2 linked regions of the Rhodovastum atsumiense genome follow. The protein of the gene in region 1 interacts with the protein of each later gene in a pairwise test. Links are inferred from orthologs where the notes say so. Each region holds a gene or a part of one and is shown on either strand. Other genes may lie near its edges.

Evidence for each region.
Region 2: the proteins of ftsA (region 1) and NBY65_RS06880 interact in binary tests that used the Escherichia coli proteins (3 or more experiments, as listed by UniProt). The link is inferred for Rhodovastum atsumiense from one-to-one orthologs.

Annotation. Positions count from the first base shown.
Region 1 is NZ_OW485601.1:960,903-975,702, forward strand. What follows is about bases 373-3,255. They hold ftsA (cell division protein FtsA), read left to right. Parts: upstream 373-1,104; coding sequence 1,105-2,406; downstream 2,407-3,255. Other genes in these bases: NBY65_RS04160 (cell division protein FtsQ/DivIB), read left to right, coding at 373-1,079; ftsZ (cell division protein FtsZ), read left to right, coding at 2,465-3,255. In the rest of the region: NBY65_RS04155 (D-alanine--D-alanine ligase), read left to right, coding at 1-204; more of NBY65_RS04160, read left to right, coding at 192-372; more of ftsZ, read left to right, coding at 3,256-4,048; lpxC (UDP-3-O-acyl-N-acetylglucosamine deacetylase), read left to right, coding at 4,349-5,338; NBY65_RS04180 (outer membrane protein assembly factor BamD), read left to right, coding at 5,407-6,309; DNA repair protein RecN, read left to right, coding at 6,328-8,019; NBY65_RS04190 (sensor domain-containing diguanylate cyclase), read right to left, coding at 8,045-9,313; NAD-dependent DNA ligase LigA, read left to right, coding at 9,607-11,688; NBY65_RS04200 (response regulator transcription factor), read left to right, coding at 11,775-12,545; NBY65_RS04205 (aminopeptidase P family protein), read right to left, coding at 12,780-14,546; NBY65_RS04210 (DUF1127 domain-containing protein), read left to right, coding at 14,759-14,800. UniProt on the Escherichia coli protein: Essential cell division protein that assists in the assembly of the Z ring. May serve as the principal membrane anchor for the Z ring.
Region 2 is NZ_OW485601.1:1,537,361-1,552,272, reverse strand. Bases 6,946-9,940 are described here. They hold NBY65_RS06880 (rod shape-determining protein), read left to right. Parts: upstream 6,946-7,918; coding sequence 7,919-8,962; downstream 8,963-9,940. Other genes in these bases: mreC (rod shape-determining protein MreC), read left to right, coding at 9,147-9,940; NBY65_RS06885 (hypothetical protein), read right to left, coding at 7,518-7,733; NBY65_RS06890 (2-isopropylmalate synthase), read left to right, coding at 6,946-7,433. In the rest of the region: tRNA (adenosine(37)-N6)-dimethylallyltransferase MiaA, read left to right, coding at 1-928; NBY65_RS06910 (acetolactate synthase 3 large subunit), read left to right, coding at 962-2,785; ilvN (acetolactate synthase small subunit), read left to right, coding at 2,886-3,419; ilvC (ketol-acid reductoisomerase), read left to right, coding at 3,470-4,489; NBY65_RS06895 (NAD(P)-dependent oxidoreductase), read right to left, coding at 4,607-5,605; more of NBY65_RS06890, read left to right, coding at 5,859-6,945; more of mreC, read left to right, coding at 9,941-10,010; NBY65_RS06870 (rod shape-determining protein MreD), read left to right, coding at 10,015-10,560; mrdA (penicillin-binding protein 2), read left to right, coding at 10,664-12,538; rod shape-determining protein RodA, read left to right, coding at 12,535-13,686; NBY65_RS06855 (ribonuclease activity regulator RraA), read right to left, coding at 13,714-14,418; NBY65_RS06850 (DUF4337 domain-containing protein), read left to right, coding at 14,602-14,912. UniProt on the Escherichia coli protein: Forms membrane-associated dynamic filaments that are essential for cell shape determination. Acts by regulating cell wall synthesis and cell elongation, and thus cell shape.

The sequences.
Region 1 (14,800 bases):
GCTCTTGGCTGCCGTGGCGCAAGCCGGGCGGATTTCCGCTATGATGACACCGCGGGCGAACCCGGCCGGCTGGTGCTGCTGGAAGTCAACACCCAACCTGGCATGACGCCGACCTCGCTGTTGCCCGAGCAGGCTGCCTATCGCGGCATGAGCTTCCCGCAGCTTTGCGCCTGGATGGTGGAGAACGCCGCATGTCGCGCGTGAAACCCGCCCCCCGCACCAGGCCGGGTACCGCCTACCCGGCTTCGCGCATGCCGGACCGGCCCGGCTGGTGGCGCCTGCTGTGGAAGCGGCAACGCTGGCTGGTGCGGCCGGGACTGGCGCTGCTCGGGCTCGCCGCGATCGGCGGCGGCGGCTACGTCGCGGTGCAGTCGATCGGCCAGGGCGAGAGCTTCCGTGAACGGTTCGGCCATGCCACGGCGCATCTGGGCCTGCGCGTGCAGCAGGTGACGATCGAGGGCCGCCAGAAGACCCCCGAGCCGTTGCTGTGGGCGGCGCTGGGCGTGCGCACCGGCGAACCGATCCTCGGCTATTCCATCGACGCCGCGCGCGCGCGCATCGAGCGCATCAACTGGGTGCAGAGCGTCACCGTGGAACGGCGCCTGCCCGGCACGATCCGCGTGCAACTGCAGGAGCGGCGCCCCTTCGCCGTGTGGCAGTTGCACGGCAAGTTCACCCTGGTCGACCGCGGCGGCGAGGTGGTGACCGATTCCGACGTGGCCTCCTTCGCCCGCGACGTGCCGCTGGTGGTGGGCCCGGGCGCCCCGGCCGCGGCGGCGGCGCTGATCGACGCGCTCGCCGTCTATCCGGAGATCATGTCGCGCATGGTCGCCGCGGTGCGGGTGGGCGAGCGGCGCTGGAACCTGCGGATGAACAACGGCGCCGACGTGCTGCTGCCGGAAGGGGCGGAGGCGCCGGCCCTGGCCAAGCTTGCCGAGATGCACGCCAACCTCGCCTTGCTCGACCGGCCGCTGCAGGTGGTGGATCTGCGCCTGGCCGACCGGCTGGTGGTGCGTCCCCAGCCGCAACCCGACCGCACCGACCCCAAGGACGGCAAGCCCGTGCGGAAGTCGACATGATGCAGCATGGCATGAAAGGCGCGACATGAACGACATGTCACGGCGCGTGCCACCGCCGGCCCTCGATCCGCCCGAACCGCCGGCGCGCAACCGGCCGCGCCCGTCCGGCGCCTTCGGCGTGCTCGACATCGGCACCACCAAGATCGTCTGCATCATCGGCCGGGTGGAATCGGATTTCACCCTGCGCGTGCTGGGCTTCGGCTGGCAGAAGGGCCGCGGCGTACGCGGCGGCGGCATCACCGACATCGAGGAAGCCGAGCGCGCCATCCGCGCCGCGGTCGGCCAGGCGGAGGAGATGGCGGGCACGCGGCTGCGCGCGGTCACCGCCAACCTCTCCTGCGGCCAGCCCGAGAGCCGGCTGTTCAACGTGCAATGGCCGGTGGGCGGGCGCGCCGTCACCGACAGCGACATCCGCCGCGTGCTGCTGGAAGGCCGCGCCCGGGCGCTGTGCGAGGGGCGCGAGATCATCCACGCCCTGCCGCTCGCCTTCACCGCCGACGACATGCAGGGGGTCGCCGATCCGCGCGGCCTGCACTGCGAGACCCTGAGCACCCGGCTGCACGTGGTCGATGCCGTCTCCACCGCGCTGCGCACGCTCGGGGCGGCGATGGCACGCTGCGACCTGGATGTGGCGGAGCTGGTCTCCGCGCCGATGGCGGCGGGCATGGCGACCCTGGTCGAGGACGAGAAGCAGCTCGGCGCCACCGTGCTCGACATGGGCGGGGGCACCACCGGGATGGCGGTGTTCGCCGAGGGGCAGTTGCTGCACACCGCGCAACTGCCGGTGGGCGGCGTGCACGTCACCAACGACATCGCCCGCATCCTCTCCACCCCGGTGGCTCATGCCGAGCGATTGAAGACGTTGTACGGGAGCGCGCAGATTTCTCCCGACGACGAGCGTGAGATGCTGCCCGTGCCGCTGGTCGGCGAGGAGGAACATCAGATCGCCAAGGTCCCACGCAGCATGGTGGTGAACATCATCCGGCCTCGGCTGGAAGAAACGTTCGAAATGGTGAAGGAGCGGCTGGATGGCTCGGGCCTGGGGAGGGTTGCCGGAACGCGCGTGGTGCTGACCGGCGGGGCAAGCCAGCTTTCGGGTGCGCGCGAGATGGCGGCACGCATCCTCGGACGGCAGGTGCGACTGGGGCGCCCGACCTCGGTACGCGACCTGCCCGATTCGGCAGCGGGGCCGGCCTTCGCGACGGCCGTTGGACTGCTGGCCTGGGCAGCGGGTGAGGGCCGCACGCTGCACGGCATCGATCTGGAAGCCGAACGACAGGGCGGGTGGATGCGCCGTGTCGTCGATTTCCTGCGAGAACGACTGTGACGAAGGCGCGAATCGAGCTCACATTTGCAATCGGAACCCCAAGAAGGGGGGAGAACGGATGACCCTGAACCTGACGATCCCGCAGAACCTGCACACCGACTTCACCCCGCGCATCACCGTGATCGGGGTGGGCGGTGGTGGCACGAACGCCGTGGACAACATGATCGCCATGAACCTTCAGGGCGTGGAGTTCGTGGTGGCCAACACGGATGCACAGCAATTGCTGCATTCGACCGCCAACCGGCGCGTTCAGCTCGGCCCGCACATCACGCAGGGGCTTGGCGCCGGCGCCAAGCCGGAGATCGGCCGCGCCGCCGCCGAGGAAGCCGCTGACGAGCTGTACCGCCATCTCGACGGGGCGCACATGGTGTTCATCACCGCCGGCATGGGCGGTGGCACCGGCACCGGGGCGGCACCGGTGATCGCGCGCATGGCCCGTGAGAAGAACATCCTCACGGTCGGCGTGGTGACCAAGCCCTTCACCTTCGAGGGTCAGCGCCGCGCGCGCGCCGCCGACGAAGGCATCAACGAGCTGCAGCAATACGTCGACACGCTGATCGTCATCCCCAACCAGAACCTGTTCCGACTGGCCAACGAGCGCACCGGCTGGAAGGAAGCCTTCAAGATGGCCGACAACGTCCTCTACATGGGCGTGCGCGGCGTCACCGACCTGATGGTCGCCCCTGGCCTGGTCAATCTCGACTTCGCCGATATCCGCACCGTGATGGCGGAGATGGGCAAGGCGATGATGGGCACCGGCGAGGCCGAGGGCGAGAACCGCGCCATCCGCGCCGCCGAGGCCGCGATCAGCAACCCGCTGCTCGAGGACACCAGCATGGCCGGCGCGCGCGGCCTGCTGATCAACATCACCGGCGGCGAGGACATGACGCTGTTCGAGGTCGACCAGGCCGCGAACCGCATCCGCGAGGAAGTCGACGAGGAAGCCAACATCATCTTCGGCTCGGCGGTGGACGACACGCTGAACGGCAAGATCCGCGTCTCGGTGGTGGCGACCGGCATCGACACCCCGTCGCAGAAGGTGGCGGAGAAGCCGAAGCTGGTGGCGGTGGCCGGCGGCGCGGCGAGCGCGGTCGCGAGCGCCTCGGCCGGGGCCAATGGCGCGCCGCTCGGCGTCATGGCCGCCCCGCCCGTCTCTCCGCGCCCGGGCGTCCCCGGCGCCTCGCCACAGGCCCGCCTGCAGCCCTCGCGGCCGGTCATCGCCGCCGGTCCGGGCCCGCGCCTGGCCGGCGGCGCGGCCGTGGCCACCGCCCATGCCGCACCGGTGATGGCGGCGGAAGCCGAGCCGGTGGCCGCCGCGCATGGCTACGAGGAAGAGGCCGAGCCGGCTGCCCCGGCCCGGCCGCACGTGGTGCCGCAGCCCCGCGCGGCGGCGCCACGCCCGGCCTATGGCGAGGCGGAAGCGGCGCAGCCGCCGCGCAAGAGCCTGTTCGGCATCGTCACCGGCGCGATCCGCGGCAGCCTGCCGGCGCAACCGGGGGCCGCTCCGGCCACCAGCCAGCGCACCGACCCCTCGCTGCACGAAGCCCCGCGCGAAGCACCGGTCCGGGCCAATGTCCGGCAGGCAGCCGGCGAGGAAATGGGCATCGACATCCCCGCCTTCCTGCGCCGCCAGTCTTCCTGACCACCCGGCCAACCGCCTGCCCTTCCCCCCGGGATGCGAAGCCCTCGCATCCCGGGGGTTTCATTTCCGCTCTTTCGCATTGCAGCACCACCCCGCCATATCCGCGCCATAATTGCTGTAAGATCAGGTGGTTGCGGTGAAATATTCAGCAATAATCATTGACTGGAACGGTCCATCCGTCCCCCCTAGCTTCCCCGTCACGGCGCAGCAGGCGCCGGCCTGACTGCAAAGCCCCATGCAGGAGCGGCCCTCCGGGCCTGCCTTGCGGACGGGCGGGGACCGACGGGAAAGACCGACACGATGGATGGGCTGCCGCAGACATTTCGCCTGGAGACCGCCGCCTTCGGCGCCGCGCCGCGCCTGGCGGGACTCGGCTTCGGCATGCAGCGCACGCTCCGCAATGCCATCTCCTGCGTCGGCGTCGGGCTGCATTCCGGCCGCAAGGTATCGCTCTCTTTGCGCCCCGCGCCCGCCGATACCGGCATCGTGGTGCGCCGCACCGACCTCGGCATCGACATCCCGGCGCGCTGGGACAACGTCGTCGACACCCGCCTGTGCACCGTGCTCGGCCTGCCGGGCCAGCCGGCGCACCGGGTCGGCACGGTCGAGCATGTGCTGGCCGCGCTCGCCGGGTGCGGCGTGCATAACGCCGTGCTGGAAGTCGATGCGCCGGAGATGCCCATCCTCGACGGCTCGGCGGCGGCCTTCGTGTTCCTGATCGACTGCGCCGGCATCGTCGAACAGGACCAGCCGCTGCGGGCGATCGAGGTGCTGCGGCCGGTGCGGGTCAGCCAGGGCGACGCCTACGCCGAATTGCGCCCGGGCGTGCATGGGTTCGACATCGCCGGCTCCATCGCCTTCGAGGCCGAGGCGATCGGGCGACAGGCGCTGACCCTGCGCCTGTCCGAGACCAGCTTCCGCACCGACCTGGCACGGGCGCGCACCTTCGCCCTGGCCGCCGAAATCGACAGCCTGCGGGCCGCCGGCCTCGCGCGCGGCGGCAGCCTCGACAACGCCGTGGTGGTGGACGGCGCCCAGGTGCTGAACCCGGCCGGCCTGCGCATGCAGGACGAATTCGTCCGCCACAAGCTGCTCGACGTGGTCGGCGACCTGTCGCTGGCCGGCGCGCCGCTGCGCGCGCGCCTGCTGGCGCACCGCCCCGGCCATGCGCTGAACAACCGCCTGCTGCACGCGTTGTTCGCCGATGCCGCCAACTGGCGCTTCGCCCCGCAGCCTGAGCCGCTCGCGAGCTGGCACGCCGGCCTCCCCGCCGCGGCGGCGCCGGTCTGATCGCGGGCGCTGCCGGCTTCGCCCGTGGCGCCGGCATGCTATAAGCGCGCGGTTTCACAGCTTCGGTGATGCACTTGAAGACGCCCCGCCGCGCGGCCCCGCTTTCTCGCTCCGTCGTCCTGCTGGCCGCCCTCGCCGTCCCGCTCGGGGCCTGTTCCACTCTCGATGCGCTCAATCCCTGGTCCGGCAAGCCGGAGGAACTCGAGGTCAAGCAGGATCCCTCCACCATCCCGGTGGAAGAGCTGTACAACCGTGGGATCGACGCCCTGAACCGCCAGAACTACGGCACAGCGGTTCAGCAATTCGACCAGATCGAACAGAACTACCCCTATTCGACCTGGACGGTGAACGCGCAGCTCATGCAGGGCTATGCCGAGTATCTGCGCAACCACTACACCGACGCGATCGGCGTGCTCGACCGCTTCATCCAGTTGCACCCGGCCCACCGCGACATCGCCTATGCGTATTATCTGCGCGCGCTCTGCTATTACGAGCAGATCGCCGATATCCGGCGCGACCAGAAGGCCACGCAGGAAGCCATGGGCGCGTTGCAGGAAGTGGTGAACCGCTTCCCCGACAGCGCCTATGCCCGCGATGCCCGGCTCAAGATCGACCTCGCGCGCGATCACCTCGCGGGCAAGGAAATGGAAGTCGGACGCTATTACCAGCGGCAGCGGCTCTATACCGCCGCCATCGGACGGTTCCAGCGCGTGGTCGATGATTTCCAGACCACCAACCACGTCCCGGAGGCGCTGCACCGGCTGACCGAGATCTACCTGACCCTTGGATTGGTGGACCAGGCCCGCAAGACCGCCGCCGTGCTCGGCCACAACTATCCGGGCAGCGAGTGGTACGAGGACAGCTACAACGACCTCACCCGCAGCGGCGAGGTCGACCAGGCCGGCAACCCGACCACCGCGCCCCAGTCCAAGCCGGGCTTCTTCGGGCGCGTGTTCGGCACCACGTTCTGACCGCAACGGGACCGGCCCGTGCTGACCGCGCTCTCGATCCGCGACGTTGTCCTGATCGAGCGCCTTGATCTCGGCTTCGGCGCCGGGCTGACGGTGCTGACCGGCGAAACCGGTGCCGGCAAGTCGATCCTGCTCGACAGCCTGGGCCTCGCCCTCGGGGCGCGGGCCGAGTCGGGGCTGGTGCGCCACGGGGCCGAACAGGCCTCGGTCAGCGCCGCCTTCCAGCCGCCGCCCGGCCATCCGGCCTATGCGTTGCTGGCCGAGCAGGGTCTCGCGGCCGAGGACGAGCTGGTACTGCGCCGGGTGCTCAGCCGCGACGGGCGCTCGCGGGCCTTCGTGAACGATCAACCGGTCGGGGCGGCCCTGCTGCGCCGGCTTGGCGGGTTGCTGGTCGAGGTGCAGGGCCAGCACGACCAGATGGGGCTGGCCGACCCGGCCGGCCATGCGGCCTTGCTGGACGCCTTCGCCGTGCCGCCGGCGCTGCGCACGGGCGTCGCCGAGGCATGGCGGCGCTGGCGCGCGGCGACCACCGCCCTGGCCGAGGCGCGCGAGGCAATGGCAACGGCCCAGCGTGACGAGGACTGGCTGCGCCACGCCGTCGAGGAACTCGCCGCGCTGCAGCCCGAGGCCGGCGAGGAAGAGCAACTCGCCACCGAACGCCAGGCGCTGCAGCAGGGGGAAAAACGCGCCGAGGCGATCGCCGCCGCCCTGGCCGAGCTGACGCCGCGTGACCGCCGCAGCGCCGGACCGGCCGCGGCGCTGCGGGCGGCCGGACGGGCGCTGCAGCGGCTGACCCCCGCCGGCACCGCCAGCGGCGAGAACCCGGCCGCCCCGGCCCTGGCCGCGCTGGAGCGCGCCGAGGAAGCGCTGGCCGAGGCGGAAATGCTGCTGGCCCGGCTGGCCGCCGATGCCGATGCCGATCCGCGCCGGCTGGAAGCCACCGAGGAGCGGCTGTTCGCGCTGCGCGCGGCGGCGCGCAAGCACCAGGTGACGGTGGCGGAGCTGCCGGGCCTGCGCGAGTCCCTCACCGCCCGGCTGGCGGCGCTGGAGACCGGAACGGCGCGGGTGGCGGAGCTGGAAGCAGCCGCGGTGGCGGCGCGCGCGACCTATGTCACCGCCTGCGAGCGCCTCTCGGCGGCCCGCCGCGCCGCGGCGACGCGGCTCGACCAGGCGGTCGCGCGCGAGCTGCCGCCGCTCAGGCTCGACAAGGCGCGCTTCGTCACCGGCCTGACCCCGCTGGAGGAATCCGGCTGGGGCGCCGCGGGGGCCGAATCGGTGCAGTTCCTGATCGCCACCAATCCCGGCCAGACCCCGGGGCCGCTGGCCCGCATCGCCTCCGGCGGCGAGCTGTCACGGCTGATGCTGGCCCTGAAGGTGGTGCTGGCCGGTGCTTCGCCAGTGCCTACGTTGGTATTCGATGAGGTCGATTCCGGCATCGGCGGCGCCACCGCCGCGGCCGTGGGGGAACGGCTCGCGCGGGTGGCGGAGCAGGTGCAGGTGCTGCTGGTGACGCACAGCCCGCAGGTGGCGGCGCGCGGCCTTGCGCATCTGCGGGTGGCCAAGGAAGTGGCGAAGGGGCGTGCGCAGACGCTGGTGGAAAAGCTGCAAGGTCCGGCCCGGCGGGAAGAGATCGCGCGCATGCTGGCCGGCGAGACCGTCACCGAGGCGGCACGGGCGGCGGCCGACAGCCTGCTGGTCGGCGTCGGCTGAAACGCGGCCGGCCGGCCGCCGGGGATCAGGCGACGACCACCCGGTTGCGCCCGGTACGCTTGGCTTCATAGAGCGCGACATCGGCGCGGCGCACGACATCATCGGGACGGTTGTCACCCGAGTTGGGCAAGGCGAGGCCGATGCTGACGGTCACGCGCACGGTCTGGCCTGCGTTCTCCACCAGCCTGCTTTCGATCGACTCGCGCAGCCGCTCGGCGATCATCAGGGATTTATCGGCATCGGTATCGGCCAGCAGCACCAGGAACTCCTCGCCGCCCCAGCGGACCGTGACATCCGCCTCGCGGGTCCTTTCGCGACAGAGCCACACCAGCATGCACAGCACCGCGTCGCCGGTTTCATGGCCATACTGATCGTTGACCTTCTTGAAATGGTCGCAATCGACCAGCAGCACCGCGAAATTGCGCCCGTAATGCTGCCAGCGCCGGAACTCCTCGTTCAGCCGCTTCTCGCCGGTGCGGCGATTATTGGCCCCGGTCAGCGGATCGGTGGTCGCCAGCGTCATCAGCTTGGCTTCCGCCTCCTTGCGCCCGGTCAGGTCGCGCGTCACCAGCACATAGCCGCCAACCTCTCCATCCTCCGCCGGCAGCGCCGTCGCGGCGGTGCTGCACCAGAAGAGATCGGTGTTCTTGCGCTGCCCCCACCCCTCGAATTCCGCCGCCCCGTTCTGCCGGGCCTTGGCGAGCAGGGACGATGCCCGGTGCGCGCCGATGCGGCCGGGGGTGAACAGGATCGAGATCGACGCCCCCACCACGTCTTCCGGCTGCCAGCCGCCGAGACGCTCGAGCGAGCGGTTCCACGCCTCGATGCGCCCCTCGCGATCCACCGTGCAGATCGCGCAGTCGCGCAGATTGTCGAAGATGGCCCGGAACCGCTCTTCATCGGCATGGATGCGCCGGTTCTGCTCGACCTGCGCGGTGACATCCTGCACCACCGCCATCAGGGTATCGGCATTCACCCGGTCGAGGCCGAAACTGAGCACACGGCGCGTGCCAGGCAGCGACAATTGCGCCTGCGCGCAGATCGGACCGGCCTGCGGGTGGGCGGCCACGCGGTCCGGCAGATCGGGGAAGAGGCCACCGAGCATGCGGAAGAGATCCCCGCACTCCCCGTCCGGGGCAAGCGGGGCCAGCAACTGCATGGCCATGGAATTGGCCAGCAGGATCTCCCCATCGGACCGCAGGCGGATGATGCCGATCGGGGTGGCGTTCAGGAATTCGAGCAGGTCCTCATAGGAGCCCGCGTGCTGCAGCAGGTTCCCGGACGCGTCGACCATGGTCCGAGCCTCCATCTCAGTGGTTGCCTCAGCGGTTCCGGCGCGACACGTTCCCACGCCAACGCCATGACCAAAGTTCGCAACAGGATTCAAATCCACCAGGCAACATCGCGGTCACCGCCCCCGCCTGCATGATCGGCGTTCGATCCACCACAAGCCACCCAACGCCAACCCAAGTCAACGAAGGAGTATACTAAATATGAATGTTATCTTCCTTTGCAATATCCCTCGGTGCCGTCACGGCATTCATTGATTTACATATCCATATAAACAATAAGCGGCACGAAAAACTTATGAATGCGCAACTTATTTCAGTTGAAGATCTGACCGAGGCCGATGCCCGGGATGAGCTCGCCCGCCTCGCCGCCGAGATCGCGCGCCACGACCGCGCCTATCACGAGCGCGACGCGCCAGAGATCACCGATGCCGAGTACGATGCGCTGCGCCGGCGCAACGCCGCCATCGAGGCGCGCTTCCCCGCCCTGGTGCGGGCGGATTCGCCACAGCACCGGGTCGGTGCGGCGCCGGCCGGCGGCTTTGCCAAGGCCCGCCATGGCGTGCCGATGCTCTCCCTCGACAATGCCTTCAGCCCGGACGACTTCGCCGAATTCTGCGAACGGGCGCGACGCTTCCTCGGGTTGAAGGACGAGCGCCTGGCCTTCGTGGGCGAACCGAAGATCGACGGCCTGTCGGTGTCGCTGACCTACGCGGGCGGACGGCTGGTGCGCGGGGCGACGCGGGGCGACGGCAACGAAGGCGAGGACGTCACCGCCAATGTGCGCACCCTGGCCAGCATCCCGCTGCGGCTGAAAGGCGCAGGCGTGCCGGACCGCATCGAAATCCGCGGCGAGGTGTTCATGACCAAGGCCGATTTCCTCGCGCTCAATGCCGCGCAGGAGCAGGCCGGGCAGAAGATCTTCGCCAATCCCCGCAACGCCGCCGCCGGCAGCCTGCGCCAGTTGGATGCGCGCATCACCGCCAACCGCAAGCTGTCGATGTTCGCCTATGCGCTGGGCGAGGCCAGCGAGGTGCCGGTCGATACCCACTGGCACTGGCTGGAGCGGCTGCAGGAATGGGGCTTCACCGTCAATCCCTTATCGAAACAACTTACCGACGCCGCCGACGCAGCGGAGTTCCAGGCCGGGATCGGCGCGCAGCGCGCCGCCCTGCCCTATGACATCGACGGGGTGGTGTACAAGGTCGACGATCTCGCCCTGCAACGTCGCCTGGGCTTCGTCGGTCGCGCGCCGCGCTGGGCGATCGCCTGGAAATTCCCGGCCGAACAGGCGACCACGGTGCTGGAAGGCATCGACATCCAGCTCGGGCGCACCGGCGCGCTGACCCCGGTGGCGCGGCTGCAGCCGGTCAATGTCGGCGGCGTGCTGGTGCGCAACGCCACCCTCCACAACGAGGACGAAATCGCCCGCAAGGACGTACGCATCGGCGACACGGTGGTGCTGCAGCGCGCCGGCGACGTCATCCCGCAGATCGTCGCGGTGGTGGCGGAGAAGCGACCGGCCGGCGCCGTCCCCTATGTCTTCCCCGATCACTGCCCGGTCTGCGGCAGCCTCGCCCTGCGCCCGCCCGGCGAGGTGGTGCGGCGCTGCACCGGCGGCCTGACCTGCCAGGCCCAACTGGAGGAACGACTGATCCACTTCGTCTCCCGCCCCGCCTTCGACATCGAGGGACTCGGCGAGAAGACCATCCGCGAATTCCACGCCGACGGCCTGATCGCCGGCCCGGTCGACATCTTCGCCCTGCCCGACCACGAAGCGAAGATCGCCCGCCGCGAGGGCTGGGGCGAGGTGTCGGCGCGCAATCTCTCCCGCGCCATCCGCGAGCGGCAGACCATCCCGCTGGCCCGCTTCATCTACGCGCTCGGCATCCGCCGCATCGGCGAGGCGAACGCCAAGCTGCTCGCCCGGCACTACGGCAGCTTCGCCACCTGGCGCGCGCAGATGCAGGACGCCGTGCAGATCGGCTCCGAGGCCCGCAGCGACCTCGGCAGCATCGTCGGCATCGGCCCCGCCATCGCCGAGGAACTGGCGGATTTCTTCGCCGAACCGCGCAACGTCGCCACGGTGGACGCGCTCGCCGCGGTGCTGACCATCACCGACGCCGCGCCGGCGAACGCCGCCGGCGAACTGGTGGGCAAGGTCATCGTGTTCACCGGCACGCTGGAAACCCTGACCCGGCCGGAAGCCAAAGCCATGGCCGAGAAACTGGGGGCACGGGTCACCGACAGCGTGTCCAGGAAAACCGACCTGGTCGTGGTCGGCGCGGATGCCGGATCCAAGGCCCGCCGCGCCGCGGAACTGGGCGTGCGCATCTTGACCGAGGCGGAATGGCGCGAACTTGTTGCTGCCAGTTCGTAACTGTATAATGACGTTATCGTGCGTGACGTAAAGTCAACGGCGTGTCAGATTGCCATACAACCGTGAGTCGGGACCCGTCACGCGAGATGAACAGCCCAGAGCGCGAGCACGGCTGCAGACAGCCACGGAGCGTGGTGTTGCGCGTGCTGATCGTCGAAGACAGCCCAACGGTCTCGACCGCGATCGCCGCGGCGTTGCGCGATGCCGGGATGGAGACGCATGTCGTGGCCAGCGGCGCCGCGGCGATCGCGGAAAAATCGGTGTTCCGGCCGGATGTCGCGCTGCTCGACCTGGAACTGCCCGATGTCAACGGCCTGGAACTGGTGGCGCGCTTCGCCCAGGATGCGGATTGCGGCATCATCGTCGTCACCGTCGACGGAGCTGAACAGGCGCGGATCACCGGGCTCGAAACCGGTGCGGACGACTACATCGTCAAGCCGGCCCCGCTGCGCGAACTGGCCGCCCGCATCCGGGCGGTGCACCGGCGCCTCTCTCGCCCCGATCCCGAACCGGACCCGGCCGCCCCGCGCGGCCCGCTGGTGACGCTCGATTGCGCCCGCCGCCTGCTGAGCGGCCCCAACGAGGAAAACATCGCCCTCACGGAAGCGGAAACGGCGGCGCTGGAAGCCCTGCTGGACGCCGACGGGGGCAGCGTCTCCCGCGAATGGCTGAGCCAGACGGCACTGAAACGCTCGCTGCACGCCGATGACCGCAGCGTCGACCAACTGGTGCTGAAACTGCGGCGCAAGGTGGCCTCGGCGGGTGCCTCCGACCGGACCATCCTGTCGGCCCGACGCCACGGCTACGTCATCCCCGACCCCGCCCAGTTCCGCATCCTGCCGCCACGGATCGGATAAGCGCGGGGCGCTGCCCCGCCCCCGCCAGAGGCTCCGCCTCTGGACTCCGGCAGGGGCCGAAGGCCCCTGCACCCCACTTATTCGGTTCCTGGGAGGGGGGCCGTCCTCGCCGGTGACGGGTCCGTACCGGTTCGCCCCCCTCCCAGGAACCGAATTGGGATCCAAGGGCCTTCGGCCCTTGGTGGAGGTCCAGGAGGCGAAGCCTCCTGGTGGGGTCGGGGGCAACGCCCCCGGCTATCCGGCCAGTGCCGCGCAGGCCGCCTGGAGCCAGGCCCGTGGCGCCGGATCGAGATGCGGTCCCACCGTGGCGACGACGTAGGCGTGATAGGTGTCCAGCCAGAGGATCTCCTCGGCTGTCAGCAGATCACGATCAATAAGGCGGCGGTCGAAGGGCGCGAGGGTCAGCGTCTCGAAGCGCAGGAAGGGTTTCTTCGCCCCCGGCAGCTCGGCCGGCTGCACCAGTACCAGGTTCTCCAGCCGGATGCCGTATTCGCCGGGCGCGTAGAACCCGGGTTCGTTGGACAGGATCATGCCGGCCGCGATCGCCACCGGCTTCGCCGCGCGGGAAATACTGACCGGTCCTTCGTGCACCGAGAGATAGCTGCCGACGCCATGGCCGGTCCCGTGGTCGTAATCGAGGCCGGCGCGCCAGAGGGCGCTGCGGGCGAAGGCGTCGAGATGGGGGCCGGCCACCCCCTGGGGGAACACCAGGGTGGCGAGGGCGATATGGCCCTTCAGCACGCGGGTGACGCGGTCGCGCAGTTCCGCCGGCGGGGTTCCGGGCCCGGTCCAGACGGTGCGGGTGATATCGGTGGTGCCGTCCGCGTACTGGGCGCCGGAATCGATCAGGTAGGGTTCGTCGGGCCGGATCGGCCGGTCGGTCGCGGGGGTGACCCGGTAATGGATGATGGCGCCGTGCTCGCCGGCGCCGGAGATAGCCGGGAAGCTCTCGCCGCGGAAGGCCGGATTCCCGGCGCGGAAGGCAAGCAGGCGTTCGGCGGCGGAGATCTCGGTTTCCCGTCCGGCGGCGGTGTCGAGCCAGTGCAGGAAGCGGCAGACGGCGATGGCATCGCGATGATGGGCGTCGCGCGCGCCCTGCTGCTCGGTCGGGTTCTTGCAGGCCTTCGGCAGCAGGCAGGGATCCATGCCGGGGATCACCTCGGCGCCGGAAGCGCGCAGGGTCTGGGCGAACCAGACCGGCGCGGTGGCCGGATCAACCCGCACGCGCCGCCCGGCGAGCCGCCCGAGGGCTGCCGGCAGGGCGGCGCGATCGGCGACCGAGACGGCGTTGCCGAGATGGGCACGGGTCGCCTCCGGCAGTTTCCGGGGATCCATGAACAGCTCGCACCCGGCATCGGCGTGGAGGATGGCGAAGCCGAGCGCGAAGGGGGTGTAGGGCACGTCGGCGCCGCGGATGTTCAGCAGCCAGGCGATGGCGGCCGGATCGGTGAGGATGGCGGCGTCCTGTTGCGCGCTGCGCAGGGTTTCGGCGATGCCGGCGCGTTTTTCGGCGCTGTCGCGGCCGGCATGGCCGAGCGGATGCGGCACGGCAGGGGCGGCCGGCGGCGCCGGCCGGTCGGTCCAGACCGCGTCGACCGGGTTGCGGGTCACCGCCACCATGGTCAGGCCGGCGTCGCTGTAGCGCTGCAGCCCCTCCTCGCTGATCAGCAGCGGGTCGTAGCCGATGCGGGCGCCCTTGCCGGCATGGCTGGCCAGCCAGGTGAAGGGCGGCTCGTCGAGCAGATGGCGGCGCTCCCACAGCGCGGGATCCGTCTGCACCTCAAGCTGCAGGGTGTAGCGGCCGTCGCTGAACACCGCGGCGCGGTCGGGCAGGATGGCGGCCAGCCCGGCGCTGCCGGTGAAGCCGGTGAGCCAGGCCAGGCGCTCGGCGGAGGCCGGTACGTATTCGCCCAGGTGTTCGTCGGCACGGGGGACGATGAAGCCGTCGAGGCCCTGGCGGGCGAGCTCGGCGCGGAGGTCGGAGAGCGGGGATGCGGACATGAGGGGCTCTTCAGCGCAGGAAAGAAAGTTTAAGCAAGCTCAACAAAAACTCATGGCTCCCGCCGCAGCACCGCAGGAGTTGCATGGCTGGCTCGGGTACTTGGCAGTAATGGCGATCGCGGGAAGTTGTATGTAAGTGCAGAAGAAGCTGCGTGACGAAGTGCAGAAAGGCACAACGCCCGCCGCAGTGTGATCACCTGGAACTTTCTCCGATGAACGCCCGCGTCGCCAGGCAGGATCTGTCCTACGTACTG
Region 2 (14,912 bases), 580 kb from region 1 along the record:
AGGTCCCACCTGCAGCGGCAAGTCGGCGCTGGCGCTCGACCTCGCCGGGCGGCTGGACGGCACGGTCATCAACGCCGATGCCATGCAGTGCTACCGCGAGCTGCGCGTCATCACCGCCCGCCCGACGCCGGAGGAAGAGGCGCGGGTGCCGCACCGGCTGTACGGGGTGCGTCCGGCGGCCGAGCCCGGCCATGCCGCGTGGTGGCGCGGGGCGGCGCTGGCCGAGATGGAGGCGGCGCGGGCGCAGGGGCGCCTGCCGATCCTGTGCGGCGGCACCGGCCTGTACTTCTGGTCCCTGGTGCATGGCATCGCCGAGATCCCGCCGGTGCCGGAGGCGGCGCGGACGGAAGCGCGGCTCCGTCTGGCCGAACACGGGCCGGAGGCGCTGCACGCGGCGCTGGCCGCGGTGGATCCGGCGACCGCGGCCAGGCTGCATCCCTCCGACAGCCAGCGCCTCGCCCGTGCCTGGGAAGTCTGGCGCGGCACCGGGCAGGGGCTTGCCGCCTGGCAGGCGCGGCCGGGCGAGAAGGCACCCTGGCGCTTCGCCGTGCTGCTGCTTGATCCGCCGCGGACGGACTTGCGGGCGGCGATCGCGCAGCGCTTCGGCGCCATGCTGGCAGCGGGCGCGCTTGCGGAAGTGCAGGCGCTGGCGGCGCTTGGGCTCGATCCGGCGCTGCCGGCGATGCGGGCGCACGGGGTGCCGGAGCTGCTCGCGCATCTGCGCGGCGAGATCCCGCTGGAAGAGGCGGCGCGGCGGGCGGAACTGGTGACCGGCCAGTACACCAAGCGGCAGGCGACCTGGTTCCGCCACCGGGCGCTGGTCGATCCGGCGTGCTTGCATACGATCCATGCGCGGGTCGCAAGTCTAGCGCAATTTTCGGAAAGAGAATCCGAGCAGATCATGTCGTTTATTCGCCGCGCGGGTTGACGCCTCGCAATAACCGTCCTAAGGGTGCGCGCCATGACCGACACAAACCCCACCCAGATCTCCACCGCCGCCCCCGACACCGCCCCAGGCGCCGAGGTTCTCCTGCGTGCGCTCAAGGATCAGGGTGTAGAGGTCGTATTCGGTTACCCCGGCGGATCGGTCCTGCCGATCTACGATGCGCTGTTCCAGCAGAACGCCATCCGCCACATCCTGGTGCGCCATGAACAGGCGGCCGTGCACGCCGCCGAGGGCTATGCCCGCTCCACCGGCAAGGTGGGCGTGGTGCTGGTGACCAGCGGCCCGGGCGCCACCAATGCGGTGACCGGACTGGTGGATGCGCTGCTGGACAGCGTTCCCATCGTCTGCCTCACCGGCCAGGTGCCGACGCACCTGATCGGCAACGACGCCTTCCAGGAAGCCGACACCACCGGCATCACCCGCCCCGCCACCAAGCACAATTATCTGGTCAAGCGTCCGGGCGACCTCGCCCGCACCGTCCACGAGGCGTTCTACGTCGCCCGCAGCGGCCGGCCCGGCCCGGTGGTGATCGACCTGCCGAAGGACATCCTGATCGGCAAGGCCCCGTACCAGGGCCCGCCCGAGACGCCGCACCGCTCCTACCGGCCGCAGACCGAGCCGGACCAGGCCCAGATCGCCCGCGCCGTGGCGATGCTGAAGGCAGCCAAGCGGCCGGTGATCTACACCGGCGGCGGCGTGATCAATGCCGGCCCGGGCGCCGCCGAGGCGCTGGCGCAGTTCGTGCGCAAGACCGGCTTCCCCTGCACCAGCACGCTGATGGGACTCGGCGCCTTCCCGGCCTCCGATCCGCAGTTCCTGGGCATGCTGGGCATGCACGGCACCTATGAAGCCAACCTCACCATGCATGGCTGCGATGTCATGCTGGCGATCGGCGCGCGCTTCGACGACCGGGTGACCGGGCGGCTGAACGCCTTCAGCCCGCATTCGAAGAAGATCCACATCGACATCGACCCGTCCTCGATCAACAAGAACGTTCCCGTCGAGGTCTCCATCGTTGCCGACGCCGGCCGCGCTTTGGCCGCGTTGCTTGCGGCCTGGGACGCCGACACGACGGAGTCCGACCGCGCCGCGATCACCGGCTGGTGGCGGCAGATCGATGCGTGGCGGGGCCTCGATTGCCTGCGCTTCAACCAGTCCAACGAGCGCGGCGCCATCATCAAGCCGCAATACGCGGTGCAGCGCCTGTATGAACTGACCCGCGAAGCCTCGATGCGGTCCGGGCGCGAGACCTACATCACCACCGAGGTCGGCCAGCACCAGATGTGGGCCGCCCAGTTCTTCAAGTTCGACCGGCCGAACCGCTGGATGACCAGCGGCGGCCTGGGCACCATGGGCTACGGCCTGCCCGCCGCCATGGGCGTGCAGATCGCCCATCCCCAGGACCTGGTGATCGATATCGCCGGCGAGGCCAGCATCCTGATGAACATCCAGGAGCTCGGCACGCTGGCGCAGTACCGGCTGCCGGTGAAGCTGTTCATCCTGAACAACGAGTACATGGGCATGGTGCGGCAGTGGCAGGAACTGCTGCACGGCAGCCGCTACTCGGAGAGCTACTCGGCCGCGCTGCCCGATTTCGTGAAGCTCGCCGAGGCCTACGGCATGGTCGGGCTGCGCGCCCGGTCGGCCGACGAACTGGACGACGTGATCCGCACCATGATCGCCTCGGACCGGCCGGTGATCGCCGATATCGCCGTCGACCAGAAGGAAAACTGCTACCCGATGATCCCCTCGGGCGCGGCCCATAACGAAATGATCCTGGGCAGCGAGCACGCGGGCAGCGTCGCGGGCGTGACCGACGAGGGCAAGGTCCTCGTCTGATCGATCCCGGCCGGACCGCCTTCCTGCCCCGCGCATCCCGCATCGTCGCGCCGCCCCGGGTTTCCCCCGGGGCGCCGGCGGGCACAGCAACGAGACCACCATGCCTCAGGACAACACGAATTCGTTCCGGTCAGCGACCATTTCCGTGCTCGTGGACAACGAGCCGGGCATCCTGGCCCGCGTGGTCGGCCTGTTCTCGGGCCGCGGCTACAACATCGACAGCCTGACCGTGGCGCCGGTCGAGGCCGACGGCAACCGCAGCCGCATCAACATCGTCACCTCCGGCACCGAGATGGTGATCGAGCAGATCAAGGCGCAGCTCGACCGCCTGGTGCCGGTGCACCGGGTGGCGGATCTGTCCCAGGACGGTCCGCATCTCGCCCGCGAGATGATGATGATCAAGGTGATCTGCCCCCATAAGGAAAACGGCGGCTACGAGCGCGCCGAGGCGCTGCGGCTGGCCGACGCCTTCCGCGCCCGGGTGGTGGATGCCTCCACCGAAAGCTTCGTCTTCGAGATGACCGGTGATACCGCGAAGCTGGATGCCTTCATCGAGCTGATGCGCCCGCTGGGGCTTGCCGAGATCTCCCGAACCGGCGTAGCCGCCATCGCACGCGGCACGCGGGTGATCTGAACCCGCCTCCGCCCGGCCGCATCGACTTCCCAACTGAAGGAACGAGCCCCATGCGCGTCTATTACGACCGCGACGCCGACGTGAACCTGATCAAGGCCAAGAAGGTCGCGATCATCGGCTACGGCAGCCAGGGCCATGCCCATGCCAACAACCTCAAGGACTCCGGCGTCGCCGAGGTGGTCGTGGGCCTGCGCGCGGGGTCCTCGGGCGTGGCCAAGGCCGAGGCCGCCGGCCTGAAGGTCATGGACCCGGCCGAGGCCGCCAAGTGGGCCGACGTGGTCATGGTGCTGACCCCCGATGAAGGGCAGGGCGACCTCTATCGCGACAAGCTGGCCCCGAACCTGCGCCAGGGCGCGGCGCTGGCCTTCGCCCACGGGTTGAACATCCACTTCAACCTGATCGAGGCGCGGCCTGACCTCGACGTGTTCATGATCGCGCCGAAGGGCCCTGGCCACACCGTGCGCAGCGAATACCAGCGCGGCGGCGGCGTGCCCTGCCTGGTGGCGGTGGCGCAGAACCCCTCGGGCAACGCGCTGGAGATCGCCCTCTCCTACGCCTCGGCGATCGGCGGCGGCCGCGCCGGCATCATCGAGACCACCTTCAAGGAAGAATGCGAAACCGACCTGTTCGGCGAGCAGGCAGTGCTCTGCGGCGGCCTGGTCGAACTGATCCGCGCCGGCTTCGAGACCCTGGTCGAAGCAGGCTACGCGCCGGAAATGGCGTATTTCGAGTGCCTGCACGAAGTGAAGCTGATCGTCGACCTCATCTACGAGGGCGGCATCGCCAACATGAACTACTCGGTGTCCAACACCGCCGAATACGGTGAATACGTCACCGGGCCGCGCATCATCACCGCCGAGACCAAGGCCGAGATGAAGCGCGTGCTGACCGATATCCAGACCGGCCGCTTCACCCGCGACTGGATGCTGGAGAACAAGGTGAACCAGGCCAACTTCAAGGCCATGCGCCGCCGCAACGCCGAACACCCGATCGAGCAGGTCGGCGAGAAGCTGCGCGGGATGATGCCCTGGATCGCCAAGAACAAGCTGGTGGACAAGAGCCGGAACTAAAAAGAAGAAAAAAGAAAGGTCCAGGGCTCTGCCCTGGACCCGGCGTCGTGCGCAGGCACGCATTCGCGTGACGGCCACAAGGCCCCTGCACCCCAGTCTCGCTGCGCGGCGGGGGGGTTAGCCTACGCCTTCGGGGTGGCCCAGGACTTCGGGGTTCACCGTGTAGCCTGGGTCGAGGCGGCCATCGATGAAATCGAGCAGGTTCATCACCGCCCGGTGCGACATCTTGGCATAGCACTCGAGCGGGGCGGCGGCGTTGTGCGGGCTCAGCACCACGTTCGGCAGCTTCAGCAACGGATTGTCGGCCATCGGCGGCTCGCGCACCAGCACGTCGATGCCGGCGGCTTCGATGATGCCGCCCGCGAGCGCCCCGGCCAGCGCCGCTTCGTCCACCAGCCCGCCGCGCGCGGTGTTGATCAGCCAGGCGGTGGCCTTCATGCGCTCGAGGAAATCGGCGTTGACCATGCCCCGCGTGGTGCAGTCCAGCGGCGCGTGCAGGGTGACGATGTCGGCCTCCGGCAGCGCCGCCCACAGATCCGGGGCGGGGATGTAGCCGTCGGCGGCGATCCGGGGGGTGGGGAAGGCGGGGTCGGTGACCATCACCTGCATGCCGAAGGCGGCACAGAGCCGGGCCACCCGGGTGCCGATCCGGCCATAGCCCACCACCAGCACCCGCTTGCCCGCCAGTTCGTGCATCCGCCGCCCGGTCTGGATCATCCAGGTCCCGGCTCGCACGGAATTGTCGTACTCGACGGCCCGGCGGGCGAGCATCAGCATCAGCATCAGCGTGTGCTCGGCCACCGAAAGGTCATTGGCGCCGTTGGCGACGCTGACCAGCACGCCGCGCTTGCTGCAGGCCGGGATGTCGATGGCGTCGAAGCCGACCCCGAAGCGGCTGATCACCCGCAGCCGCTGGGCGGTGGCCAGCAGGTCCTCGTGGACCCGTTCCAGCCCCACCATGATGCCGAAGGCGTCGCGGATATGCGCGGCCAGTTCCTTCTGCAGGGGAGGGCCGCGGAATTCATGGGTCAGGACGGTCACCGAGACGTCCTCGCGCGCCTCCAGCAGGGCCATCGCCTCGGGATGCAAGGCGCGGCAAAACACCAGCTTGTGCATGGACGAAGATCCCCTCACGTCATCGGCGGATGCTTGCATCATCCGGGCGCCGCCGCTACGGTGATCCCATGTTTCACCCCGCAGGCATCGTTGGCCGTTCCGCTCGCGCATCCGCGCGCGGCCTGCTGCGTCTGCCGCTCGGCCTGCTCCTCCTTCGACTTAGCCGCCCCTGGGCGTGACGTCCGGCCGCGTGCCGGTCACAGCTCAGGGGAACCCCTGAGGCTAGGTTCGATCATTCTCGAGGAGCACCGACATGTCCTTTACCCATCCCAATTTCGGCACGCTGGACGACAGCCGGATCATCATCTTCGACACCACGCTGCGTGACGGCGAGCAGTCGCCGGGCTTCTCCATGAACCTGCAGGAGAAGCTGCGCATGGCCGAGGCGCTGGCCGAACTGGGCGTGGACGTGATCGAGGCCGGCTTCCCGATCGCCTCCCCCGGTGACTTCGAAAGCGTCCAGTCGATCGCCAAGGCCATCAAGGGGCCGGTGATCTGCGGCCTGGCCCGCTCGGGCCGCGCCGACATCACCCGGGCCGGCGAGGCGATAGCGCCGGCCGAGCGCAAGCGCATCCACACCTTCATCAGCACCAGCCCGCTGCACATGAAGTACAAGCTGCGGATGGAGCCGGAGGCGGTGCTGCAGGCGATCCACGACAGCGTCACCCTGGCCCGGCAGTACACCGACGATGTGGAGTGGTCGGCCGAGGACGGCAGCCGCACCGAGCCGGATTTCCTGTGCCGCGCCACCGAGACCGCCATCCGGGCCGGGGCCACCACCATCAACATCCCGGACACGGTCGGCTACGCCCTGCCCGAGGACATGGCGCGCATCTTCAGCATGCTGCGCGAGCGCGTGCCCGGCGCCGACCGGGTGATCTTCTCCGCCCACAACCACAATGACCTGGGGCTGGCGGTCGCCAACACGGTGGCCTCGATCCGTGCCGGGGCGCGGCAGGTCGAGTGCACCATCAACGGCATCGGCGAGCGGGCCGGCAATGCGGCGCTGGAAGAGATCGTGATGGCGCTGCGCACCCGCCATGACGCGGTGCTGGCCCGGCCGCAGGTGGCGAGCGAGAAGATCCTGAAGACCTCGCGCCTGCTGTCGGCCATCACCGGCTTCGACGTCCAGCCCAACAAGGCGATCGTCGGTCGCAATGCGTTCGCCCACGAAAGCGGCATCCACCAGGATGGCATGCTGAAGAACGCCGCCACCTACGAGATCATGACCCCGGAGAGTGTCGGCTGGACCAAGTCCAACCTGGTCATGGGCAAGCATTCCGGCCGTGCCGCCTTCCGCGACAAGCTGCGGTCCCTGGGCTATGGCGAGATCGGCGACAACCAGTTGAACGACGCTTTCCGCCGGTTCAAGGAGCTGGCCGACCGCAAGAAGGTGGTCTACGACGACGACATTGCCGCCCTGGTCGAGGACGAGGTGATGCGCGAGCACGACCGCATCCGCTTCGTTTCGCTGGATGTGCGCACCGGCAGCAAGGCCAAGCCCAGCGCCGAGCTGGAGCTGGAAATCGACGGTGTGGTGCACAGTGGCAAGGAGACCGGCGACGGACCGGTGGACGCCACCTTCAACGCGATTCGTTCCTTGTTCGCGCATGATGCCACGCTGCGCCTGTTCTCGGTCGGTGCCATCACCGAGGGCACTGACGCGCAGGCGCGGGTCACGGTGCGTCTGGAGGAAGAAGGCAAGATGGTGGACGGCCAGGGTGCCGACACCGACACCATCGTCGCCGCCGCCCGGGCCTATGTGCATGCGCTCAACAAGCTGCTGGTCAAGCGCACGCGGACTGAGCCCGAAGCCCTGAGCGCCTGAGTTTTGGGGTCCAGGGGCCTGATGGCCCCTGGTGGAGGTCCAGGAGGCGAAGCCTCCTGGCGAGGGCGGGGCAGCGCCCCGCGCTTACGGTGCCGTCAGCGCCCCGCCCAGTGCTCCGACCCCGCCGCCGATCAATGCCCCGGTCCCGGCATTGTGTCCTGTTAGCGCCGCCGCCCCGGCCCCCGCGCCCGCGCCGAGTGCCCCGCCGGTAACGCCCCGCGTCAGTGGGCTGCTGCCGCAGCCGGCGAGTGCGAGCCCGAACCCTGCCAGCAGGGTGGCCGTGAGGAATGCTTTCGTCATGGCTGCCTTTCCTTCAGCGGTGTCGTCATTTTCCCCGAAACGCACGGAAACGGGCAAAGTCGTGTCATGGCCACGGCCAGGGCATGGCGGTTTGCTCGCAAACGCGCGAGCATGACCCTTGCCCCCGAGGGATTGCGCCGCTAAGCCCTTCGCCTTCCACGCCCCCTGAGAAGGTTCTTCCCGAGATGTTCTCCCGGTTGCTCGGCTTCATGTCAGCCGACATGGCCATCGACCTCGGCACCGCGAACACGCTGGTGTACGTCAAGGGGCGCGGCATTGTGCTGAACGAGCCCAGCGTGGTGGCGATCGCCGATGTCCGCGGCAAGAAGCAGGTGCTCGCGGTCGGCGAGGAGGCCAAGCAGATGCTCGGCCGCACCCCCGGCAACATCCAGGCCATCCGGCCGCTGCGGGACGGCGTCATCGCCGATTTCGAGGTGGCCGAGGAGATGATCAAGCACTTCATCAACAAGGTGCATAATCGTCGCGGCTTCGCGTCCCCGCTGATCATCGTCTGCGTCCCCTCCGGGTCCACTGCGGTGGAACGCCGCGCCATCCAGGAAAGTGCGGAGAGCGCCGGCGCGCGCCGGGTGTTCCTGATCGAGGAGCCGATGGCGGCGGCGATCGGGGCCGGGCTGCCGGTCACCGAGCCCTCGGGCAGCATGATCGTGGACATCGGCGGCGGCACCACGGAAGTGGCGGTGATCTCGCTTGGCGGCATCGTCTATTCCCGCAGCGTGCGGGTCGGTGGCGACAAGATGGACGAGGCGATCATCAACTACATCCGCCGCAACCATAACCTGCTGATCGGCGAGAGCACCGCCGAGCGGATCAAGATCGACATCGGCGCCGCCTCCCTGCCGTACGAGGACGAGGAAGGCCCGTACCGCGAGGTGCGCGGCCGCGACCTGATGAACGGCGTGCCGCGCGAGGTGGTGGTCAGCCAGCATGCGATCGCCGAGAGCATGGCCGAGCCGGTCAACCAGATCGTCGAGGCGGTGAAGGTGGCGCTGGAGAACACCCCGCCCGAGCTGGCCGCCGACATCGTCGACAAGGGCATCGTGCTGACCGGTGGCGGCGCCCTGCTCAACCGGCTGGACCAGGTGCTGCGCGACTCTACCGGCCTGCCGGTGATGGTGGCCGAGAACCCGCTGCAATGCGTCGCCCTCGGCACCGGCCGCGCGCTCGAGGAAACCAAGCGCCTGCGCAACGTCCTGACGTCGATGTACTGATCGCACCGCCCGTCGCACGCATCCGGGCGGCGATGCCGCTCTCTCCGGGGAGAGGCCGGCCGCCGGTGGTGCCTGCACGGGAATGGTTGACAGTCTCCACTGGTCCTTCATGCATGGGTGGCATCCGGTGTGGCTCCTGCCCTAGTTTGGGGCCGGTCACCGTGGAAGCTGGCAGGATGCAGCCTTGATCCGGCTCTCGATCCCCGTGCGGCAGGCGCTTTCGAAGCTGACCCTGCCGGTGCTGATCGCGGCGGCGTTCGGCCTGATGCTGCTGGGCAAAGCGGATACCGTGATGGCCGAGCGCCTGCGCACGATGCTGGCCGACGCGCTGGTGCCGATCTGGGGCGTGCTGGCCGAGCCGGTCAGCCGCGTGCGTGACGCCGCCGAGGACGCACGGCACCTGCTGACCCTGGTGCGCGATAACGCCCGGTTGCGCGAGGAAAACGAACAACTGCGCAAATGGCAGGCGATCGCGCTGGCCCTGGACGCCGAGAACGCGACGCTGAAGGCCAACCTGCACTGGATCCCCGATCCCGCGCCCAGTTTCGTCACCGCGCGCGTGGTGGCCGATGCTGGGGGGGTCTATGCCCGTGCGGTGCTGCTCTCGACCGGGCCGAAACATGGCATCACCAAGGGGCAAATCGCCCTGGATGACCGCGGCCTGGTCGGACGCGTCACCGAGGCCGGCACCCGCAGCGTCCGCGTACTGCTGATCACCGACATGAACAGCCGCGTCCCCGTGACCCTGGAAAGCAGCCGCAGCCGCGCCATGCTGGCCGGCACCAACGGCCCACGGCCCCGCCTGATGTACTGGCCCGAGAACACCCCCCCGGTGGAGGGCGAGCGCGTGGTCACCAGCGCCGAGGCCGGCGCCTTCCCCGCCGGCCTGCCGGTGGGCATCGTCCGCCTCAGCGCCCAGGGCGTGCCCGAAGTCGAGCCCGCGGCCCGGCTCGAGCGGCTGGAGATCGTGCGCCTGTTCGACTACGATCTGCATGGGGTACTGCCGCCCGAAGTGGTCGCCCCCCGCGCGGCCGAGCGAAAGCGCTGAAGCGATGGACCGCGAGCCTGGCATCCGCCCGCGCCAGAGTCTCGGCCGACGGCTCGACGTGGTGGCCCGCCGCAGCTTCCCGGTGGCGACAACCGCACTGCTGCTGCTGCTGACCGCAGGGCCACTCGAATTGCCCGCCCAGGCCCAGTTGCAATGCGCCATGGTGCTCGGCTGCGTGTTCTTCTGGTCGCTGTTCCGCCCCGCCTCGATGCCCCCTGCTTCGGTGTTCGCACTGGGATTGCTTGCCGACCTGCTTGGCTTCGCGCCGGTCGGTGTTTCCGTGCTGACCTTGCTGATCACCCATGGCATCGCCTTCCATTCCCGCCGGGTGCTGGCACGTCAGGGATTCCTGCTGGTGTGGATGGCCTTCCTGGGCATCGCCGCCGGTGCGGCTGCCTTGCAATGGGGACTTATCTCGCTGCTGACCTTCCGCCTGCTGCCGGTGGGGCCGGCCATCTTCCAGGCCATCCTGTCGGCCGGGCTGTACCCGCCCCTGGCGGTGCTGCTGACCCGGTCCCACGTTACCCTTGCGGAACCGGCGCGAGCGTGAACGTTTCCTTCCAAGGAAGGAAGGCCAGGGCGCTGCCCTGGACCTGCCAAGGGCCACAAGGCCCTTGGATCCCATTCTCGCTGCGCGGCACAACGAGGCGATCATGAGGCGCGAGGCACAGCGGACGGGAGTGTTTACCCGACGGGCCCTGCTGGTGGCGACGGGGCAGGTGGGGGTGCTGGGGCTGCTGGGGGCCAAGCTGTACCAGGTCCAGGTCGTCGAGGGCGCCCGCTACGCCACGCTCGCCGAAAGCAACCGGATCAGCGCACGCCTGGTGGCGGCCCCACGGGGACGGGTGCTGGACCGTTTCGGCGTCGTTGCGGCTGGCAACGAGCTGAACTGGCGGGCCTTGCTGGTGGCGGAGCAGACCGAGGACGTCTCCGCCACGCTCGACAATTTCTCCCGCATCGTGCCGCTGGCCGATCACGAACGGGCCCGCATCGAACGCGAGATGCGCCGGCACCGCCGCTTCGTGCCGATCTCGGTGCGCGAGTTCCTCTCCTGGGAAGAAATGGCGCGCATCGAGGTGAATGCGCCCGACCTGCCCGGCATCCTGGTCGATGTCGGCACCACGCGGATGTATCCGTTCGGCCCGACGCTTGCGCATGTCATCGGCTATGTCGCCCCGCCCAACGAGAACGATGTCGCCGATGATCCGATGCTGTCGCTGCCGGGCCTGCGCATCGGCCGCGCCGGCATCGAGAAATGGCACGACAAGCCCCTGCGCGGGCGGGCCGGGGCGGTGCAGCTCGAGGTCAACGCAGTCGGCCGGGTGATCCGCGAACTCGACCGGCAGGAAGGCGTGAAGGGCCAGGATATCGGCCTGAGCATCGATACCGAACTGCAGAAGGCGGTGCTGGAACGGCTCGGCGACGAGAGCGCCAGCGCCGTGGTGATGGATTGCCGCACCGGCGAGGTGCTGGCGATGGCGACCAATCCCTCGTTCGATCCGACCCTGTTCAATTCGGGCGTGTCGCAGGCGCAATGGGCGGAATGGACGCGCAATCGCCGGGCGCCGCTGATCAACAAGGCGGTCGCCGGCCTCTATGCGCCGGGCTCCACCTTCAAGATGGTGGTGGCGCTGGCGGGGCTGGAAGCGAAGGTGATCTCCCCCACCGACCGCATCAATTGCCCCGGGCACCTGGATCTCGGCGACACCCGCTTCCACTGCTGGCGCAAGGGCGGCCATGGGCTGCTCGACGTGCGCAGCGCGATCAAGCATTCCTGCGACGTCTTCTTCTACGAAGTGGCGCGGCGCGTCGGCATCGACCGCATCGCCGCGATGGCGAATCGTTTCGGCCTGGGCGTGAAGCTGCCGATCGAACTGCCGGGCGCGCGCCAGGGCCTGGTGCCGACCCGCGCCTGGCGCATCGGCCAGGGCCATCCGTGGAATCTCGGCGACACCATCGTGCATGGCATCGGCCAGGGGTTCCTGCAGCTGACGCCGCTGTCGCTCGCGGTGATGACCTCGCGCATCGCCACCGGCCGGGCGGTGCAGCCGCACCTGACCCGCAGCATCGGCGGCGTGCTGCAGGCCGGCGCGCGGCCCGAGGACTGGCCGCTGCTCGGCATCGCCGACCGTGACCTTGGGATCGTGCGCGACGGCATGTGGCAGGTGGTCAATGACGGCGGTGGCACCGCGACGGTGGCGCGGCTCGCGATCCCGGGCGTGCAGCTCGCCGGCAAGACCGGCTCGACGCAGGTGCGCCGGGTCTCACGCGAACAGCGCGAGAAGGGCTTCAAGTCGGAGACGCTCGCCTGGGAATTCCGGCCGCATGCGCTGTTCGTGGCCTATGCCCCGTATGACGCGCCGCGCTACGCGATGGCGATCGTGGTCGAGCACGGCAATGCCGGGGCCGCGGCGGCGGCGCCGGTGGCGCGCGACATCATGACCGTGGCGCTGACGCGCGACCCGCTGGGACGGCGCGATCCGTCGCAGCGCATGGCCGACATGCCCCCGAAGGAGCCGGGGCGGTGAGCGTGTTCGAGCGGCGGCTGATCCGCGAGACCTCGTTCGGACTGACCGGCAAGCTGTGGCGCATTCCCTGGCTCTATGTGCTGCTGCTCTGCACGCTCGCCGGGGTCGGCTATGTCGCGCTCTATTCGGCCGCGGGCGGATCGTCCGAGCCCTATGCCGCGAAGCACATCCTGCGCTTCGCCTTCGGGCTGGGGCTGATGCTGTCGATCGCGCTGGTGGATATCCGCTTCATCGCCCGGCTGTCCTGGCTCGCCTATGCCGGCGGCGTCCTGCTGCTGGTGCTGGTGCTGCACATGGGCCATGTCGGCAAGGGGGCGCAGCGCTGGATCGAGATCGGCGGGATGCAGTGGCAGCCCTCGGAACTGATGAAGATCGCGCTGGTGATGGCGCTGGCTTCCTGGTTCCACAAGGCATCCTGGGAACGGATGGGCAATCCGCTGTTCCTGATCCCGCCGGCGATCGCGCTGGCGGTGCCGGTGGTGCTGATCCTCAAGGAACCGAATCTCGGCACCGCGGTGATCACCGCCGTGGTCGGAGGGACGGTGTTCCTGGGGGCGGGGCTGCGCTGGTGGAAAGTGGGGCTGGGCGTGGCCGGCGTCGCGGCGGCCGCGCCGATCGCCTACAACCACCTGCACGACTACCAGCGCGCCCGCATCACCACCTTCCTCAATCCCGAGAACGATCCGCTCGGCGCCGGCTACAACATCATCCAGAGCAAGATCGCGCTCGGCTCGGGGGGGATGTGGGGAAAGGGCTACCTGCAGGGCACGCAGGGCCACCTGAACTTCCTGCCGGAGAAGCAGACCGACTTCATCTTCACCATGATCGCCGAGGAATTCGGGCTGGTGGGCGGGGTCGCGGTGCTGGTGCTGCTCGGGCTGATCATCCTGGGCGGGATGGCGATGGCGCTGCGTTGCCGCCACCAGTACGGGCGATTGGTGGCACTTGGCATCAGCATGAATTTCTTCATGTACGTGTTCGTGAACATCGCCATGGTGATGGGCGCGATCCCGGTGGGCGGGGTGCCGCTGCCGCTGGTCTCGCATGGCGGTTCGGCAATGATCACGGTGATGGCGGGATTCGGGCTGCTGCTGTCGGTGCACGTGCACCGCGACGTCGAATTCGGCGAGGGGCGGGACGAGGTGTAGCGTGCTGCCCGTCCCTCGCCATCCGCCTTATTGCGCTTTTGCCCAGGCGTCGTAGCGGGCGCGCGTCTCCGCATTCGGCGGATAGAGCCCCGGCAGCGGGACACCTTTTTCGACCTCGGACATGATCCAGCCTTCCAGCCGTTCCTGCTCGACCGCGGCCGCCACCACCTGATCGAGCAGCGCCTGCGGGATCACCACCGCGCCGTCCTGGTCCACTACCACCACGTCGTCGGGAAACACGGCGACCCCGCCACAGCCGATCGGTTGCTGCCAGTCGACGAAGGTCAGGCCGGCGACGGAAGGCGGGGCGGCGGCGCCGCGGCACCAGACCGGCAACCCTGTCCCGAGCACGCCCGCGACGTCGCGCACCACGCCGTCGGTGACCAGTGCTGCGATGCCGCGCTTGGCCATGCGCGCGCACAGGATGTCGCCGAAGATGCCGGCATCGGTGATGCCCATGGCATCCACCACGGCGATGCAGCCTGGCGGCATGGCCTCGATCGCGCCGCGGGTGGATTTCGGCGAGGACCATGATTCCGGCGTGGCCAGGTCTTCCCGCGCCGGGACGAAGCGCAGCGTGAAGGCGCGCCCGACCAGCCGGGGCTGGCCGGGCCGCAGCGGAGCCGGGCCGCGCATCCACACGTTGCGCAGCCCCTTCTTCAGCAGCACGGTGGTGAGGGTGGCGGTGGAGACACCGGCGAGCGCCGCTTCGGTCCTGGCATCCAGCGTCATGGCGGTTTCCTTCTGGGGCGAGTCACGTCAGCTTCGCCCAACCGACCGGAGCTGTCGAATGCGCATGGCGATGGGCACCCTGTCTGCGACGATGCCGGACTGGTCGCCTCGTTGCTTTCGCCCGATGCCGCGATTGCGCTACATCGCGCCGGCGGTCAGCGGAAACGGCGCGAAGGAGGAATGATGGACTCGACGGAATTGGCGAAGGACGGCATCGAGCATGCCCATGGCGGCGGGCATGCCCATGGCGACAGCGGCGCCCGCCGCGTGGCCGTGCTGATCGCGGTGCTCGCGGCCATGCTGGCGATCGCCGAGATGGGCGAGAAGGGCTCGCAGAATGCCTATCTGACGCATCACATCCAGGCCGCCGACAACTGGGCGTTCTTCCAGGCCAAGAACATCCGCGCCACGGTCCAGCGCGCGGCCGCCGAGGTCATGGACAGCCTGCCCAATGCCGATGACACCGTGCACAAGCGGGCCGAGGCGGCGCGCAC